3 regions of the Sphingopyxis sp. SCN 67-31 genome follow, and region 3 is predicted to be linked to each of the others. Evidence: predicted binding sites of a transcription regulator. Region 3 holds the regulator's gene; each other region holds the start of a gene.
The links. The regulator LexA, encoded in region 3, represses DNA repair genes until DNA is damaged. The targets are predictions, from matches to a motif close to GTTCCNCNCTTGTTCT.
Positions count from the first base shown of each region.

Region 1: radA (DNA repair protein RadA) is a predicted target of LexA. The motif match lies at 2,621-2,636, and genes of this name have one in related genera.
Region 2: ABS88_RS04570 (ImuA family protein) is a predicted target of LexA. The motif match lies at 3,132-3,147, and genes of this name have one in related genera.

Region 1 is NZ_MEFH01000083.1:10,475-16,376, reverse strand. Features, by position in the region: gene ABS88_RS17420 (acetyl-CoA acetyltransferase) at 1-756, opposite strand, end outside; gene ABS88_RS17415 (enoyl-CoA hydratase-related protein) at 758-1,561, opposite strand; gene fsa (fructose-6-phosphate aldolase) at 1,814-2,464, opposite strand; gene radA (DNA repair protein RadA) at 2,652-4,013, shown strand; gene ABS88_RS17400 (CvpA family protein) at 4,156-4,731, shown strand; gene ABS88_RS17395 (iron-sulfur cluster assembly scaffold protein) at 4,728-5,153, shown strand; gene ABS88_RS17390 (cation:proton antiporter domain-containing protein) at 5,150-5,902, shown strand, end outside.
Region 2 is NZ_MEFH01000027.1:497-6,398, forward strand. Features, by position in the region: partial or broken gene ABS88_RS04560 (PHP domain-containing protein) at 1-602, opposite strand, end outside; gene ABS88_RS04565 (DUF6504 family protein) at 611-2,419, opposite strand; gene ABS88_RS04570 (ImuA family protein) at 2,337-3,113, opposite strand; gene ABS88_RS04575 (retropepsin-like aspartic protease family protein) at 3,242-3,874, shown strand; gene ABS88_RS04580 (cytochrome b) at 3,995-4,486, shown strand; gene ABS88_RS04585 (DUF1810 domain-containing protein) at 4,483-4,935, opposite strand; gene ABS88_RS04590 (SOS response-associated peptidase family protein) at 4,932-5,549, opposite strand; gene ABS88_RS04595 (SOS response-associated peptidase family protein) at 5,605-5,902, shown strand, end outside.
Region 3 is NZ_MEFH01000054.1:65,991-71,892, reverse strand. Features, by position in the region: gene ABS88_RS08510 (ComEC/Rec2 family competence protein) at 1-1,691, shown strand, start outside; gene lexA (transcriptional repressor LexA) at 1,645-2,319, opposite strand; gene trpC (indole-3-glycerol phosphate synthase TrpC) at 2,419-3,204, opposite strand; gene trpD (anthranilate phosphoribosyltransferase) at 3,236-4,234, opposite strand; gene ABS88_RS08490 (anthranilate synthase component II) at 4,231-4,821, opposite strand; gene ABS88_RS08485 (alpha/beta fold hydrolase) at 4,884-5,902, opposite strand, start outside.

The DNA.
Region 1 (5,902 bases), on a different contig from region 3:
GCTGGCGACGAGGAAGCCCGCGCCCTGGTTCACCGACGAATTGGCGACCATCAGCTTCGAATAGGGAAAGGCGATCGGGCGGTTGCGTTCGTTCACGTCGAGGATGTCGGCGGGCGAGGCGGGCTTTCTTATCCACGCGCCGGGGTTTTCCGCCGCGACCTCGGAAAAGCGCGACCAGATTTCGGCGCTTTCGAACTGCGCGTCCTCGAGGCTTTCGCCCCACGCCGCGCGCGTCGCATTTTCATAGAGCGGATAGACGTCGACCGGCGCCGACAGGCCGTGCCTCTGGGCGTAGTTGGGCTCGCGCCGCGTCGCCACCTTGCGCACGGCATTATAGCTCTTGTCCTCGCCGCTCGCCGCCTTGGCGGCGCGGCCCGCGGCGGTGCGCAGCGCCTCGCCGCCGACGACGGCCGCCAGCTTGACCTCGCCCGCGCCGATGCGGTTCGCGGCCTCGTTGAGCAGGCGGATCGGCGTGTCGCCATGCGGCGCCGCCGACTGGTAGTTGATCGCGGGATTGGCGCCGATCGCCGCCGCGAGCGGTTCGCACAGCTTGCCGAGATGATGGAAGCTGATCTGGTCGACGATCGCGAGGCTGTCGATGTCGGCGAGCGGGACGCCGGCGTCCTGCGCCGCGACCTTCAGTGCCTCGACCATCAGGCCGAGCGAGTCGAGCCCCCGGTCGGGATCGTCGGGGCGGTCGTTAACCTGCCCGACGCCGATGATGACGGGAATGCGTTCGGGATCGGTCATGCTCATCTCAGCGTGCCTTCCACACCGGCTTGCGCTTCTCGGCAAAAGCGCGCGGGCCTTCGCGCGCGTCCTCGCTCGCCATCAGCAGCTTGCGTTCGCGGCTGTTGTCGGCCCAATGCGCATCGTCGCCGGCGATCGCCCCGTCCTGCATCCGGAGCGCGACGCGCTTCGACGCCTGCACCGACAAGGGGGCGTTGCCCGCGATCTTCTCGGCGAGCGCGATCGCGGTCGGCATCAGGTCGGCGAGCGGCACGACGCGATTGGCGAAACCATGGCGCAGCGCGGTCGCGGCATCGAAGGGATCGCCGGTGAGCAGATGTTCCATCGCCAGCTTCGGCGGCAGCTGCTTGACGATCCGGAAGGCGCCGCCCGCCGCCGCGAACAGCCCGACCTTGACCTCGGGCAGGCCGAACTGCGCATTTTCGGCGGCAACGATCAGGTCACACATCAGCGCGAGCTCGCAGCCGCCGCCGAAGGCGAAGCCATTGACCGCGCCGATCACCGGTTTCGAGATCGGGTGCGCGGCAAAGCCGCCGAAGCCCCATGCCTGCTGCGCCTTGTCCTCGGGCGCCAGCGCGCCGCCGCGCGACAGGGCGACGAGATCGGCGCCCGCGCAGAACGCCTTGTCGCCCGCGCCGGTGATGATGACGACGCGGATTTCGGGGTCGCTTTCCGCTTCGTCGAGCGCGGTGCCGATGCCGACGTGGACCGCCGCGTTGACGGCGTTGCGCGCCTCGGGCCGGTTGATCGTGACGATCAATATATGGCCGTTGCGTGTCGTCAGGACGGCGGGGGCGGCGGTGTCGGTCATGCGAATCTCTCCCTTTCGGGCGAGTATCGGCGCGAGTTGACGTTTACGTCAACTGGAAAGGACGGGCGTGCCCCAACAGGCGTGCGCACCCGAAGGCGGGGCTGCACGCCACATCCTTTTCGTCACCCTGAACTTGTTTCAGGGTCCATGGCCGGCCCTCTCCCGTAGCGCGGCGTTCGACGGAGATTCGGGCCATGGATGCTGAAACGAGTTCAGCATGACGAATTGAGGACTGGCGTCGTCCGTGTCGCGTCAGATCGACTGCCCGGTCTTGGCCCAGTCCGCCAGAAACCCTTCGATGCCCTTTTCGGTCAGGACATGCTTGAACAGTCCCTTGATGACCGACGGCGGCGCGGTCATCACGTCGGCGCCGATCTTCGCGGCTTCGAGCACATGGATGCCGTGGCGCACGCTGGCGACGAGAATTTCGGTGTCGAAGGCGTAATTGTCGTAGATCAGCCGGATGTCGGCGATCAATTGCATGCCGTCGAAGCCATTGTCGTCGTGGCGACCGACGAAAGGCGAGACGAAGGTCGCCCCCGCCTTTGCCGCGAGCAGCGCCTGCGTCGCCGAGAAGCAGAGCGTGACGTTGACCATCGTCCCGTCGCCGGTCAGCGCCTTGCAGGTCTTGAGCCCGTCGATGGTCAGCGGCACCTTGATGCAGACATTGTCGGCGATCTTGCGGAGGATTTCGGCCTCCTTCATCATCGTTTCATGGTCGAGCGCGACCACCTCGGCCGACACGGGGCCGTCGACGAGGGCGCAGATTTCCTTCGTCACCTCCTTGAAGTCGCGGCCCGACTTGGCGATCAGCGACGGGTTGGTCGTGACGCCGTCGAGCAGGCCGGTTGCGGCGAGTTCCTGGATGGCGTCGATTTCGGCGGTGTCGGCGAAAAATTTCATGGCTCGGATGATCCTGCTGGATGGTGATTCGGGTTTTCCGATCCCCTAGAACCCTTTCCTCGTCATTGCGAGCGAAGCGAAGCAATCCAGGACGGCTTACGCATGCTCTGGATTGCTTCGCTTCGCTCGCAATGACGATGGTGGGAAATTGCTGGCGTTCCATTTTTGTTCCCGCTAAGCGACCTTCATGGCCAAAGCGAAACGCCAATATGTCTGCCAGAATTGCGGCGCCGTCAGTTATCGCTGGCAGGGCCAGTGCGCCGATTGCGGCGAGTGGAACACACTGGTCGAGGAAGCGGCCGAAACCGTCTTTTCCGCGAAGCACGACCTGTCGAAGGGCGGCCGCACGCTCGCGCTCGAAACGCTCGACGAACAGAGCGCGATGCCCGAGCGGATGCTGTGCGGCATCGCCGAGTTCGACCGCGCGCTCGGCGGCGGCTTCGTCGCCGGGTCGGCGACGCTGATCGGCGGCGATCCGGGGATCGGCAAATCGACCTTGCTGCTTCAGGCCGCGGGCCGGATCGCCAGGGCGGGCAAATCGGTCGTCTATATCAGCGGCGAGGAAGCGGCGGCGCAGGTGCGGCTGCGCGCGCAGCGGCTGGGGCTCGGCGACGCGCCGGTGGCGCTCGCCAGCGCGACTTCGGTGCGCGACATCCTCGCCACGCTGGAAGGCCGCAGCGCCGATTTCGTCGTCATCGATTCGATCCAGACGATGCACAGCGACCTGATCGACAGCGCGCCGGGTACCGTCAGCCAGGTGCGCGCGAGCGCGCAGGAGCTGATCCGCTATGCCAAGGACAGCGGCGCGGCGATCGTGCTCGTCGGCCATGTGACGAAGGACGGGACGATCGCGGGGCCGCGCGTGCTCGAACATATGGTCGACACCGTGCTGGCGTTCGAGGGCGAGCGCAGCCACCAGTATCGCATCCTGCGCGCGGTCAAGAACCGCTTTGGCGGCACCGACGAGATCGGGGTGTTCGCGATGGGCGAGGAGGGGCTGGGCGAGGTCGCCAACCCGTCGAGCCTGTTCCTGACCGACCGCAGCCGCGACGTGCCGGGGTCGGTGGTATTCCCCGCGCTGGAGGGCACGCGGCCGGTGCTGGTCGAGGTACAGGCGCTGACCGTCCGCCTTGCGAGCGGCGCGACGCCGCGCCGCGCCGTCGTCGGCTGGGACAGCGGGCGGCTCGCGATGGTGCTCGCGGTGCTCGAGGCGCGCTGCGGGCTCCAGATGGGCGCCGCGGAGGTCTATCTGAACATCGCGGGCGGCTATCGCCTCACCGATCCGGCGGCCGACCTCGCGGTGGCGGCGGCGCTGATCTCGGCGTTCAGCGAGCGGCCGGTGCCCGCCGATGCGATCGTCTTCGGCGAACTGTCGCTGTCGGGCGAGGTGCGCCCGGTCGCGCACGACGCGCTGCGCCTGCGCGAGGCGGCGAAGCTCGGCTTTTCAAGCGGCTGGGGGCCAAAGGGGATGAAGGGTGTGAAGGGGATCGGCGTCACCGGCTTCGGCCGGCTCGGCGAACTCGTTGACCTGATGCTCGGGCGTGCCTAGATCGACGGACATCAAGCTATTCCGTTCGCCCTGAGCTTGTCGAAGGGCTGTTCTTTCCGCCGGGAAGGAGAAAAAGGACGGTGCTTCGACAAGCTCAGCACGAACGGTTGTATTTCATGCGTGATTTTTGGATTGCGGTCCGATGGCGAATCTGACGGCCCTCGACATCATCGTGCTGACGCTCGTCGGCGGCGGGGCGGTGCTCGGCTTTTCGCGCGGGCTGGTGCAGGAGGTGACGTCGCTCCTCGCCTGGGTGCTCGCCTTCCTGGCGGTGCGCTTCTTCCATGCGACGCTGACCGGCCTGCTGGGCGCCTATATCGGCGCCCCCGGCGGCGCGGCGATGCTGTCCTTCGTGCTGTTGTTCGGCGGCGTGTTCGCGGTGACGAAATGGGGATCGCGCGCGATGGGGCAGCGCAGCCGCGCCTCGCTGGTCGGCGGTTTCGACCGCGGGCTCGGCGCGGGGTTCGGCGCGGTGAAGGGGCTTTTGCTCGCGACATTGCTCTTCATGGCGGCGACATTGCTCTACGATGTCGGTTACGGCAACGCGGCACGTCCGGGCTGGATGACCGAAAGCCGCACCTATCCCGCGCTGAGCGCGACGAGCGCGGCGCTGAGCAAGGTCATTGCCGACCGCCGCGCCGACGCGCGCGCGGCGGCGGTGCCCGACGCGGCGGAACAGGATGTCGCGGCGCAGGGCGGGGCGGATCGGGCGCGATGAGCGCGCCGCTCTACAATCGCGACATATTGGCGCTGGCCGTCGCCAACGCCGACTATCCGCTGCTGGATGCCGGGCAGCGCGCCTCGCTGCGCGCGCCGCTGTGCGGCAGCCGGATCATCGTCGATGTCGATTCCGACGCCGCCGGGACGGTGCGCGCGGTCGGCCTGCATGTCGAGGCATGCGCGCTGGGGCAGGCATCGGCGGCGCTGCTTGCGCGCCATGCGCCGGGGCGCAGCCTTGCCGACCTGCGCGCCGCGCGCGATGCGATCGCCGGCTGGTTCGCGGGCGAGGGTGCGGCGCCCGACTGGCCGGGGTTCGACCTGCTCGCGCCGGCGCGCGACTATCCGGCGCGGCACGGCGCGATCCTGCTGCCCTTCGATGCCGCGGTCGCGGCGCTCGCGGGCGCCGACGTCGCGGGATGATGCTGCCGCTCCTCTCGGCGGGCGCGGCGGTGACCGAGCGGGTATCCGAAACGCCGACCGACACCTTGCTGTTCGAAGGCGCGATCCTGCTCGGCGTCGCGACGCTGTTCGTGATGCTGTTCCGCCGCCTAGGGCTCGGCGCGGTGCTTGGCTATCTGGTCGCCGGGGCACTCGTCGGCCCTTATGGGCTGGGGCTTGTCGGCGGCGGCGAATCGAAGCTCGCGTTCGCGGAGATCGGCATCGCCTTCCTGCTCTTCCTCGTCGGGCTCGAACTGCATCCGCGGCGGCTGTGGCAGCTTCGCAAGGCGATCTTCGGGCTCGGCCTCGCGCAGGTGGTGGTGACGGGGCTGGTGCTCACCGGACTGATCCTGCTCACGCAGGGCTTCAGCTGGCAGGCGGCGCTGGCGCTCGGCCTGCCGCTCGCGCTCTCGTCAACCGCGCAGGTGCTGCCCAGCCTCAAGAGTTCGGGGCGGATCAACTCGCCCTTCGGCGAAAAGGCCTTTTCGATCCTGTTGTTCCAGGACCTCGCGATCGTGCCGATGATCACCATCGTCGCCGCCCTGTCGCGCGCGCCCGCCAACCCCGCGGCGCCGCCGGGCGGGGTGCTGGCGCTCTATACGGTGCTCGCGATCGTCGGGCTGGTGCTCGCGGGGCGCTTCGTCGTCAATCCGCTGCTGCGTCTCGTCGGCCGCTATGGCGAGCGCGAACTGTTCGTGGTCGTCGGCCTGCTCGTCGTGCTGGCGAGCGCG
Region 2 (5,902 bases), on a different contig from region 3:
CGGATCGCGGTCAGCACGTCCTGCAGCGGCCGACGCTCGGGCGCATGGTAGAGGATGTCGCCGAGCGCTACGCTCCGTACCCCGAGTTCCCGCGCCAGCGCGTCGAGCGCGCGAAGCCGTGCGAAGTCGCCTGGACGGCGCCGCAGTGAGAGCGCCAGAAAGGCGCGTGGGCCGAAGGCGCCGCGCAGCTCGGCGAGATCGAGCCGGGTGCGTTCGTCCGCTGCATCGGGCAGGAGGATCGCGACGATGCCTTGCGAACTGGCGGCGATGTCGGGCCAGTCGAGCCAGCAATTGCCCTTGCCGCCGCGCCCCTTGCCCAAGGACAGCAAGCGGGTCAGCCGCGACCAGGCGGCCCGATCGGTCGGATAGAGAAGGATCGAACGCCCGTCGCGCAGATCGACGCGCGTTCCGGCGATCAGCCGAACGCCGGTCGCCTCCTGGCCCGAAAGGCCGCGCACCATGCCCGCGACGCTGCCCCGGTCGCACAGCCCTAGGGCCGAATGGTCGAGGAGTGCGGCCGCCCCGAACAATTCTTCCGGCGCAGAAGCCCCCCGCAGAAAGGAGAAATGACTGGTGGCGTATAGTTCGACGTAGGTAGTGATCGGGGTCGTCATCCGAAGACGCCGTGCATATACCAGCTGAGGTCACCCGTATTGTCGGTGATCGCGTCGCCGCGGCGGAACAACCAGAAGCGCTCGCCGCTCTCCGCCTCGACCCGGAAATAGTCACGCACGGCCCACATTTCGCCCGGGCGGCGCCACCATTCGCCGTGAATGCGCTCGGGTCCATCGCCCGCGACCACGGCATAGGTCCGTCCGCGCCACGCGAAGCGGCGCGGCGGATGATCGGGCAGCAACGCCACGACGCCCAGCAACGCCTCGGGCAGCGCGAGCATACGGATGGGACGCGCCCACGACGGCCAACCGTCAGGCTTGGCCAAGGGACCGGCGCGTCCGATCGCGCGCTCGGGAACATCGCTCTCGATCGAGCGCAACCGGAACAAGGCCGCCTCGCCCGCGCGTCCGCCGAGCGCGTCGACGAGCGGAGCGAGGTCGGGCGGGCACGGGGTGCCATCGAACGCCGCGCCGCCGATCGCCTCGGCGCCGAGCGTCTCGACCTGCGGCGCCGCGAGCGTCACCGCCTCGATCCCGAGACCTGGTTCGATGCGGTCGATGCGGAGCTTGAACAGGCGGAGCAGATGGCTCGCGTCCCGCGTCGCCCGCGCCGTCCCGACCGCGATGACCTGTTCGCCCATATCGAGCCGGTCGCAGCGCAGGACCAGGCTCCGTATACCGAGCCCGCGCTCGCGCAGCGCGGGCACGAGATCGGCGAGCAGGTCGGCAATGACCTGTTCGATCGCCTCCGCCGTGCCGATCGGCTCGAGCAGCGACCGCCGCGCCTCGGGCATTTCGAAGGGAATGACCGGCACGATCGGTTCGGGCACGAACCCGCGCGCCTGATCGAGCCGCTCGACCGCAGCACGGCCGAGGCGCCGGGCCAGCGGCCCGCGCGGCATCGGGTAGAGATCGGCGATCCGCTCGATCCCGAACCGGGCTGCGGCGGCGAGCGCTTCCGGCGTGAGCCGGAGCGCCGCCAGCGGCAAAGGTGCGAGCGTCTCTCCTTCCCTCCCTTCCGGCAAGACTGTAGCCGCCCGCCCGCCATAGCGCGCGAGCGCGTAAGCGGAGCCGGGTGTCCCGGCGATCGCGACACGCGCGGAGAAGCCGAGGCGCTTCAGAAAGCCGAGCAGCCGCGCTGCAAAGCGCTCCTCGCCGCCAAAGAGATGCGTCGTCCCGGATAGATCGAGCCAGATTCCGTCGCTTCCGGACACGGCTGCTGTCGGCGTCCAGTAGCGGGCAGCATGAAGTGCGAGCCGATCGAGCCAGGCGCGGTCGGCCTCGGGATCGGCGTCGAATATCTCGAGGTCGGATACCAGCGCTCGCGCATGCGCCGCGGCCATGCCGGGCGCCAGCCCGAGGTCGAGCGCCGCCGGGCAGGCCGCGGTCACGACGTCGCGCTGGCCGGAGCGCGCGACAATGATCGTCGGACGAGCACCCCAGAGCAGTGGCAATGGAGCGGCTGCGCCGGGAGGCGGCCCGTCATCGCCGCGGAGCGCCCGGAAGACCGGTGCCGCCGCTTCGCTCCGTCGACCCAGCTCACGCATCGTCGGCCGCTGGTGCGCAGGCAAGGCGTCGAACGCCGACCGATCGGAGCGCGCCCCATCCGACGCGGCCTGCGCCCAGCGCGCGCCGGGGCGCCAGCCGCCGCCGCGCGGGACCGAACAGGCGCCCGGATTGTCGTCGACAGGTTGGGGGAAGCGCGGCGCCGCGCGCGCCGGTTCAGGCGGCGTGTCTTGCCGCCCCGCCCGCCGCAATCGCTCGACTGCGAGCTGCGGCAGGAAGAGCGAGGCGACCCTGATCATCGCACGCCTCCAGTTCGAGGGAGAAAGGCGGCCCGCCGCGCTGGCGGACGAGCTCGACCGACCAGCGCCCGCGCCCGACGCCCGGTGATGCGAGGCGCCCCGACGGCAGCGTTCCAATGCGCCAGCGGGTCATCGCGAGCGACGGATCGCCGAGTGGACATTGGCCGTAGCGCCGATAGCGACGGTAGAGCAGCATGGGCGTGTTGCCCTCGGATGCCGCGAGCTGCAGCCGCCGTGTCGCCGTCTGGTCCGCCGCCTTTACCTCGGCGATGACGCAGGCAAGCGAGCCATCGCGCAGCGCATCCTCGCACATCGCGAGCAATTCCTTGTCGGTCCGGCCCTGCGCATAAAGGACCCGGTCGGGGCCCAGCCCGGCCTGCTCCAGTCCGGGGGCGTAGAGATCGAAGCGCGTCAGCGCCCAGAGCGCCGAGACGCCGGGGGCGGCCGCGAAGCGTGCGGCAATCCCGGCGGCAAACAGCGTCGCGGCGGCATCGTCGCTCCAGCTCGCTGACGCGCCCGCGACCTCATGAAGGCCAGCGCCGTCGAGACCGCCCCCGGCGAGCAGATGATCGAGCGGGCCGACGCCGAACGGCAGCACGGGACCGCGCGACGCGGCGACGCGCGCGACCGCTTCGCGAAGCGCGGCAAGCTCGTCGGCACGCGGCCGGAGCGAAGAAATGGGCAACATGCTCATGCTGGTATCGACTCGAATGTTCTCTTTATGTTCCACCCGCACGGAACGTCCGTCAAGGCGCCTGCGACGAGCGGCTGTGGATCATTCAGCGCCGCGTCACGTTCCGCCCTGTAAAGCCGAGGAAATATATGCCGATTCCCACCGACCTTGCGCCTGGCCTCTCCGGGCAGACGCTCGCGATCTACGCCGTCGGCGCGGCGCTGATCCTCGTCACTCTGTTCAAGATTCCTTATGTCGGCCGCGTGATCCGCGCGCTTTTCTCGTTCGCACTGCTCGCATTCGGTATCTTCCTTATCCTTCAGCAGGCGCCCTTCGACCCCAATCTGTCGCGCATCACCGCGAGCCTGGGGCTCGACCGTCAGGAGGTCGTCGGCGACGAGGTGCGCATTCCGATGGGACGCGACGGCCATTTCTGGGCGAAGGCCATGATCAACGGAACCGAGCGCCGCATGCTCGTCGACAGCGGCGCGACCGTGACCGCCTTGTCGCCGGCAACGGCGGCGGCGGCCGGCGTGAAGGCAGACGCAACGCTCGTGCCGCTGCTGATGCAGACGGCGAACGGCACCATTCGCGCCGATGCGGGGACGGTGGACAATCTCACGATCGGCGGGATCGAAGCGATGAAGCTGAAAGTCGTCATCTCGCCCGGTATGGGAACCACCGACGTGCTCGGCATGAACTTCCTGTCCGCACTTGAGGCCTGGCGCGTCGAAGGACGGACGCTCATCCTCACCCCCAAGAAGGACATAGCCGGTGCCTGACGGAACAGGCCTATCGTTCGCGCATTTGAACAACAGGCTCTGACCGAGGACATCATGCGCGAACATCACAGCCGCTATTCGACCGTCTCGATCGTCCTCCACTGAACGATCGCCATTCTCATCATCGCCAATGCGACCTTCGGCGGCTGGATGGAGGACGCCGCCGACAGCGAAAAGCTCGGCTATTATCAGCTCCACAAATCGGTCGGCATCACGATCCTCGCGCTCAGCCTCATCCGTCTCGGGTGGCGGTTCGGTCATCCGTGGCCGGCGTTTCCGGGCGGCATGCCTGCATGGGAGCGCCTGCTCGCGCGCACCACCCATGTCCTCTTCTATGGGCTGATGATCGGCGCGCCGCTCCTCGGCTGGGCTGCGGCGTCGGCCGGCGGCGCGCCCGAAGTGCCGCTCTACGGCGCCGTGCCCGCGCCCAACCTTCCCCTGCCGCTGAACGACAATCTCGCCGACGAGCTAGGCGACCTGCACAAGCTCATGGTGAAAGCCATCTATGTCGTGCTCGCGCTCCATGTGCTTGGCGCACTGAAGCATCACTTCTTCGACAAGGACGAAGTGCTGCACCGGATGCTGCCGCTGTTCCGAAATCCGCGGGGCTAGGAAAGCCGCTCCGGCATCATGTTGCCGGCGTCGGTCAGCATGGCCAATGTGCGCGCATCGCGCTCGCCGCCGAACCAGCGCATGAGCGCGGCCGCGAACAACGGACGCCCGCTCATCGCCTCGAACAAGGTCAGCGACGAGCGCAGCTTCGTGGCATCCACCTCGCCAAAGACGGCCACCGGATCGCTCGCGGACAGGTCCTGAAGCGCCTCGACGCATTCGACATAGCGCGCGCCGAGAAGCGGGTGCGCGAGATAGGCCTGCGCCTCATCGGCCCCGCCAAGACCGTAAAGCTTCGCCATCGCGCTCCGGCCCAGACCCGTAAGCTGCGGGAAAATGAACCACATCCAGTGCGAACTCTTATGGCCCCGGCGAATCTCGCCGAGCGCTCGCGCATAGATTTGATCCTGCGCCTCTACGAACCGGTCGAGCCCGTCTTCCTTCGTCATAGGGCGAGGGCGCCTTGCGCGGGCGGCTTTCCATAGACTTGCGATACCTCGAGGCTCCCCTCGGGGAGCCATTTCAATATCTCGTCGGCCGGGACGCGCGGATCGAGCCAGGCCGCCCATTGATCGCGCGCGAGCGGGATGATCTGGCGATGGTGGTAGGGCGCGACGTCGGGACCGGCATCCATGGTCAGGAGGCTGAAGGCTTCGCCGACATGGCTGTCGCGCCACACGCCCGCCATGCAGAACCAGCGATGATCCTTCATCGTGAACAGCCATTTGTCCAAACGCTTCTGCGCCGGGTCGGTGGGGTCGGTGAACTCGTAGAAGCCGTCGCAGAGGACGAGGCATCGCTGCATGCCGAGATCGCGGCGCTCCGATCGCACATTATAGACCGGCTTGCCGCCTTGCCCCGGCCAGCTCCAGCGCCGGTTGACGAGCGATCCGGCGGCCGCGCCGTCGCTGCTCTTCACGATCGGCGCCGTGTCGGTGATGCGGACATCCTCGCGCGCGGGCACGTTCGGCGCGCCTTCGGGCATGTCGATATTGATCTCGAGACCGTCAAAATCCTCGGCGATCGACGCGATGTCGACCTCGAGCCTGTAATCATTGCACATGTGCGGCCGTCCCCTGGCACTTGCGACTCAACTTCGTTCTCATTATGTTCCAGTCGTGACCCTGACGCCAACCCCTTTTGATCCGGAGGCCGTAGACCGCGGCGAGCGGCTGCTCGTCCGGCGCAAGACCGATGATCCGACCAAGACCGAACTGGTCACGGCGGTATGGGGTTCCGACCCGAGATTCAACGACGGTATCAACTATCGCTTCGTCCGCACGGAGGGCCGGGCCTTCCCGGCGCGCCGCTGCCTGATCCCGGCTTCCGATTTCCGGATGGGTACGGGCGATCACCGCTACCGCGTGACGCTCGACAGCGGCAATTTCTTCTACCTCGCCGCGATCTGGGATCCGC
Region 3 (5,902 bases):
TGAGCGGCGAGCGCGCGGCGGGGATCGCGCCCGGCGAGTCGATCGGCCTGCGCGCGCGGCTGATGCCGCCGCCGGCGGCCAACCTGCCCGGCGGCTACGACTTCGCCCAGCGCGCCTGGTTCGACGGCATCGGTGCGGTCGGGACGGTGCTGGGAGAGGTCGCGCGCGCGCCCGGAGCGGGCGAGCGACGCCAGCCGCTGCGCGCGCGGCTCAGCGCACATATCCACACCGCGGTGCCGGGATCGCCCGGCGGTGTCGCCGCGGCGCTCGTCACCGGCGACCGTGGCGCGATCGCCGAGACGGATGACGAGGCGATGCGCCGCAGCGGGCTTGCGCACCTGCTGTCGATCAGCGGCCTGCACGTGACCGCGGTGATCGGTTTCGTGATGCTGCTCGCGATGCGGCTGCTCGGGCTGAGCCGGCGCCTCGCGCTGGCGGGGCATGTGTTGCCGCTGGCCGCCGCCGCGGCGGCGCTGGCCGGGGCGGGCTATACCTGGCTTGCCGGAGCGGAAGTGCCGACGCTGCGTTCGTTGATCGCGGCGCTGCTCGTGCTCGCCGCCTTCCTGATGGGGCGCGAGGCGATCACGCTGCGCCTCGTCGCGGCGGGTGCGCTGCTCGTGCTGCTGTGGCGCCCCGAAGCACTCGCCGGACCCAGCTTCCAGCTCAGCTTCGCCGCGGTGACGGCGATCATCGCATTGCACGAAAGCCGCTGGATGCGCACGTTCCTGGCGCGGCGCGACGAAGGCACGGCGCTTCGTCTGCTGCGCGCCGCGGCGGGATTGCTACTGACGGGGCTGGTCGTCGAGGTCGCGCTGGCGCCGATCGCGCTGTTCCATTTCCACAAGGCGGGGCTTTACGGCGCGCTCGCCAATATCGTCGCGATCCCGCTGACGACCTTCGTCATCATGCCGATGGAGGCGCTGGCGCTGCTGTTCGACGGCGTCGGGCTCGGCGCGCCCTTCTGGTGGGTCGCCGAACAGGCGCTGCGGTTGCTGATCGCGCTCGCCCACCGGGTCGCTTCGGCGCCGGGAGCCGTCGCGACGCTGCCCAGCTTTCCGCCGGGCGGTTTCGCGCTTGCGCTGTTCGGCGGCCTGTGGCTGCTGCTGTGGCAGACGCGCTGGCGGCTCGCCGGGGTGGCGCCGCTGCTGGCGGGGGCCGCCATCCTGCTCGCGCAGCCGCGTCCCGACCTGCTGATCTCCGGCGACGGACGCCACATCGCCGCGGCCGTTCCCGGCGGCGGCTATGCGCTGCTACGCGCGCGGGCGGGGGACTATATCCGCGATTCGATGGCCGAAGCGGCAGGGATCGACGTCCCCTTCACCGCGCTCGCCGATCTCGACCATGTCGAATGCAACGCCGATTTCTGCCGCTGGCGGCAGGGGCAGGGCGCGACACGGCGCATCATCCTCGCCGCGCGTGGCCGCGACCGCATCGATGGCCGCGCCATGGCCGCCGCCTGCGCCGCGGCCGACGTGGTGATCAGCGACCGCTGGCTGCCACGCGAATGCATCGGGCGCTGGCTGACGATCGACCGCGACAGTCTGGAAGCGAGCGGCGGTCTTGCGCTCTATCTGGGCGAGCGACCGCATGTCGCCACCGCGCTGCGCGCCGGCGACGCGCATCCGTGGCGGCGACCGCAACAGGTCAGTGGTAACGACGAAGCAATCCCGACAGGCGGCCCTGCACGATGACGCGCTCGGCCTCGTAGCGCTGCGGTTCATAGGCGCTGTTCGCGGGATCGAGCCGGATCATCGGCCCTTCGCGGCGGAAATATTTGAGCGTCGCATCCTGTCCGTCGACGAGCGCGACGACGATATCGCCTTCGCGCGCGGTGTTCGCCTTCTGGATCAGCGCATAGTCGCCGTCGAGAATCCCCGCTTCGACCATCGAATCGCCCGACACTTCGAGCGCATAATGCTCGCCCGCGCCAAGCAGCGCGGCGGGAACCGAAAGCTGGTTGTGATCCTCGAACGCCTCAATCGGCACGCCGGCGGCGATGCGGCCGTGCAGCGGGACCTCGATGATGTCGTTGGCGGCGATCGGCTTCAACGCCGGCGCCGGCTTGCGCAGCGGCACGACGGTGTCGCGCGCCGGCGCCTTCGCCGCCTCGGGCAGCTTGAGCACTTCCAGCGCGCGGGCGCGATTGGGCAGGCGGCGCAGGAAGCCCCGCTCCTCGAGTGCGCTGATCAGCCGGTGGATGCCCGATTTCGACTTGAGCCCGAGCGCATCCTTCATCTCCTCGAACGAAGGCGAAATTCCGCTCGCGTCGAGGCGCTGCTGGATGAAGTGGAGCAGTTCGTGCTGCTTCGCGGTCAACATCTCTCGGTCTCCATGCTGTCAATGGACATATAGAGAACGATAGTGGAACAGAGCGGAACTTGTCAAGCGATGACGGAGCGGCTTGAGCCGTGGACGCCGTCAGCCCTCCAGCAACGTCCGCGTCGCTACGGTTACGTCCGCCTGCCGCATCAGGCTTTCGCCGACCAGAAAGGCATGGACGCCGCTCCTGGCGAGGCGCTGGCAGTCGGCATGGGCGGCGATGCCGCTTTCGCCGACGAGCAACGTGCCCGGTGGAACGCGCTTCGCAAGCCGTTCGGTGACGGCAAGGTCGGTCTCGAAGGTACGAAGATCGCGGTTGTTGACGCCGATCAGGCGCGATCGGAGGTGGGTGAGTGCGCGGTCGAGCTCGGCCTCGTCGTGCACTTCGACCAGCACGTCCATGCCGCGTTCGAGGGCGGCCGCCTCGATCTCGCGCATCGGCCCGTCGTCGAGGGCGGCGACGATGATCAGGATCGCGTCGGCGCCGATCGAGCGCGCTTCGGCGACCTGCCACGGGTCGATCATGAAATCCTTGCGCAGCACCGGCAGGTTGCAGGCGGTGCGCGCGGCGATCAGAAATTCCTCATGCCCCTGGAACCACGGCGCGTCGGTGAGCACCGACAGGCACGCCGCGCCGCCGGCTTCATAAGCGCGCGCATGGTCCGCCGGATTGAAATCCTTGCGGATCAGGCCCTTGGAAGGCGAAGCTTTTTTGATTTCGGCGATCAGGCCGAAGCCGCCCGCCGCGATCTTCGCCTCGAGAGCCGCCGCGAAGCCACGCACCGCGCCCGCGTCGATCGCATCAAGCTGCGTCACCGATCGGCTCTTGCGGCGCTCGGCGACCTCTTCGGCCTTGGTGGCGAGGATTTCGGTCAATTTGTTCATATGGAATGCTTTTCCGGGCGCTGGGCGTCATTCATCGGTAGGCGATCCAGCAATCGAGCAGCGCGTTGGCAAGCCCCTTGTCGATCGCCTCGGCGGCTTCCTCGACCCCGTCGACGAGGCTGTCGACCGCGCCCGCGACGACAAGCGCCTCGGCGGCGTTGTAGAGCACCGCGTCGCGATAGGCGCCGTGCTCGCCCCGCAGCAGGTCGCGCAAGGCCCTGGCATTATAGCTGGCGTCGCCGCCGCGGATCGCAGCGATCGGATGCGAGGGCAGACCGGCGTCGGCCGCGGTGCTGCGCTGCATCTGCACGCCGTCGGGCGTCACCACCGCCACCTCGTTACCGCCCGCGAGCGACAGCTCGTCGAGCCCTTCGTCGCCCGAAATGACGCGCGAATGGTCGGTGCCGAGCCGGTGCAGCGCTTCGGCATAGACCGGAACATAGGCGGGGCGCGCGATGCCGATGAGCTGGCGCGTCACGCGCGCCGGATTGGCGAGCGGCCCCATCAGGTTGAAGATGGTGCGGCGCGCCAGCGCCTGACGGATCGGCTGGATGCGCTTCATCGCCGGATGATGGTTGGCGGCAAAGAGGAAACAGATGCCGAGGTCGGCGAGCTGCGCCTCCGCCATCCGCCCGGCGCGCTCCATGTCGAGCCCGAGCGCCTCGAGCGTGTCGGCCGCGCCGGATTTCGAGGAAGCGGCGCGATTCCCGTGCTTTGCGACGGGAACCTCGCACGCCGCGACGACGATCGACACCGCGGTCGAGACGTTGAGCGTGTGGTGGCCGTCACCGCCGGTGCCGCAGACGTCGATCGCGCCCGCGGGCGCCTGGATCGGGATCAGCCGCTCGCGCATCGCCTGCGCCGCGGCGGCGATCTCGATCATCGTCTCGCCGCGATCCGAAAGCGCGGAGAGGAAGCCGGCCACCTCCTCGTCGCGGCCGCCGCCGTCGAGCATCGTTGCGAAGGCATGCGCCGCCTCGTCGGGTTCGAGGAAGCGGGCGGGGTCGGGAAAGGGGCCGAAGCGGCTCATGCCGCCTGCCGCTCGGCGACCGGCAGCCCCGCCAGCCGCATGAAATTGGCGAGCATCGCGTGGCCGTGCTCGGTGGCGATGCTCTCGGGGTGGAACTGCACGCCGTGGATCGGCAGTTCGACATGGCGAAAGCCCATCACCGCGCCATCGTCGCTCGTCGCATTGATCGCGAGCGCGGCGGGAATGTCGACCACTTCGAGGCTGTGATAGCGCGTCGCGGTGAGCGGCGAGGGCAGGCCGGCGAACAGCCCGGTGCCGTCGTGGCACACCGGCGAGGTCTTGCCGTGCATCAGGTGACCGCGCTGCACCGTGCCGCCGAAATGCTGGCCGATCGCCTGATGACCGAGGCATACGCCGAGCAGCGGCCGTGCCGCATCGGCGCAGGCGGCGACGAGATCGAGGCTGATCCCGGCTTCGTTCGGGGTACAGGGGCCGGGGGAAATGAGGATCGCCTCGGCGCCGCTCGCCAGCGCCTCGGCTGCGGTGAGCGCATCGTTGCGTTCGACGCGCACCTCTGCCCCCAGTTCGATCAGATAATGAACGAGGTTGAAGGTGAAGCTGTCGTAATTGTCGATGACCAGGATCATGGCGGCGGGCCGTATCGCTTTTGAGAGGCGAGGGGAAGGGATAGAAGCTTTCCGGCGGCCGATCACTCCGCCATCAGCTTCACGAGGTCGTCTTTCCAGAATTTCGCCCAGCTGTGCGTGCTGTGACCCTTCGTTTCGGGGCTGGCCGGGATCAGGACGAATGTCGCGCCGGGCATGCGTGCCGCCGCCTTTCCGGTGATCCCGTAGCCGGGCTGGTTGATGAAATCGTCGGCGGAGTTGATCCACAGCATAGGCACCGTGATCTTTTCGAGGTTCGACCACGGATTGTAATTGCGCGACGAATCAAGCTGGTAGATCGTGTCATTTGCATCGCCGCGAGCGAATGTGCGCGCGAACGCCTCATCCTTGTAAGCCTCCGCCGCGGCGCGCGTCGGATATTGAGCCTGCAAGGCATAGGGATTGGAGCCCGCGATCAGCATGAGCGAGGCCACGGTGCGCAGGCCCGCGAGCGGCGGATCGGTGTAGTTGCCGTCCTTCCACAGCGGATCGGCCTTGATCGCGTCGATCGACAGCGCGCGCCACATCCGGTTCACGCCGGCAATTTCGACAGGCAGGCACGCGAAGGGCGCCAGCCTTTCGGCGAAACCCGGATGCATCTCGCCCCAGACGAAGGCGTGCATGCAGCCCATCGAGGTGCCGAGGATCAGCTTCAGCTTCGTCACGCCGAGCTTTTCGGTGAGCATGCGGTGCTGCGCGGCGACCATGTCGTCATAGTCGTAGCGGGGAAATTTCATCCGCAGGCCGTCGCTGGGCTTCGACGAGCCGCCATGGCCGATATTGTCGGGCAGGATGATATAATATCTGCTCGTATCGAGCGGCTGGCCGGGGCCGAAAAGCTCGTCGGCGAACTGGGGCTGAAAGAACTGCTTCCCGGTCCCGCCGGTGCCGTGGAGGATCATCACGGCGTTGGTGACATGGCCCTGTTCGTCGCGCTGCGGCTTGCCGAGCGTCGTATAGTGAAGCCTTAGCTCGGGCAGCTTTTCGCCCGTGCCGAAGGTGAAATCCTTGAGGATCGCATCGCCTTCGACGGCACCTTCGACCGTCTGGGCGTGGGTCGGGG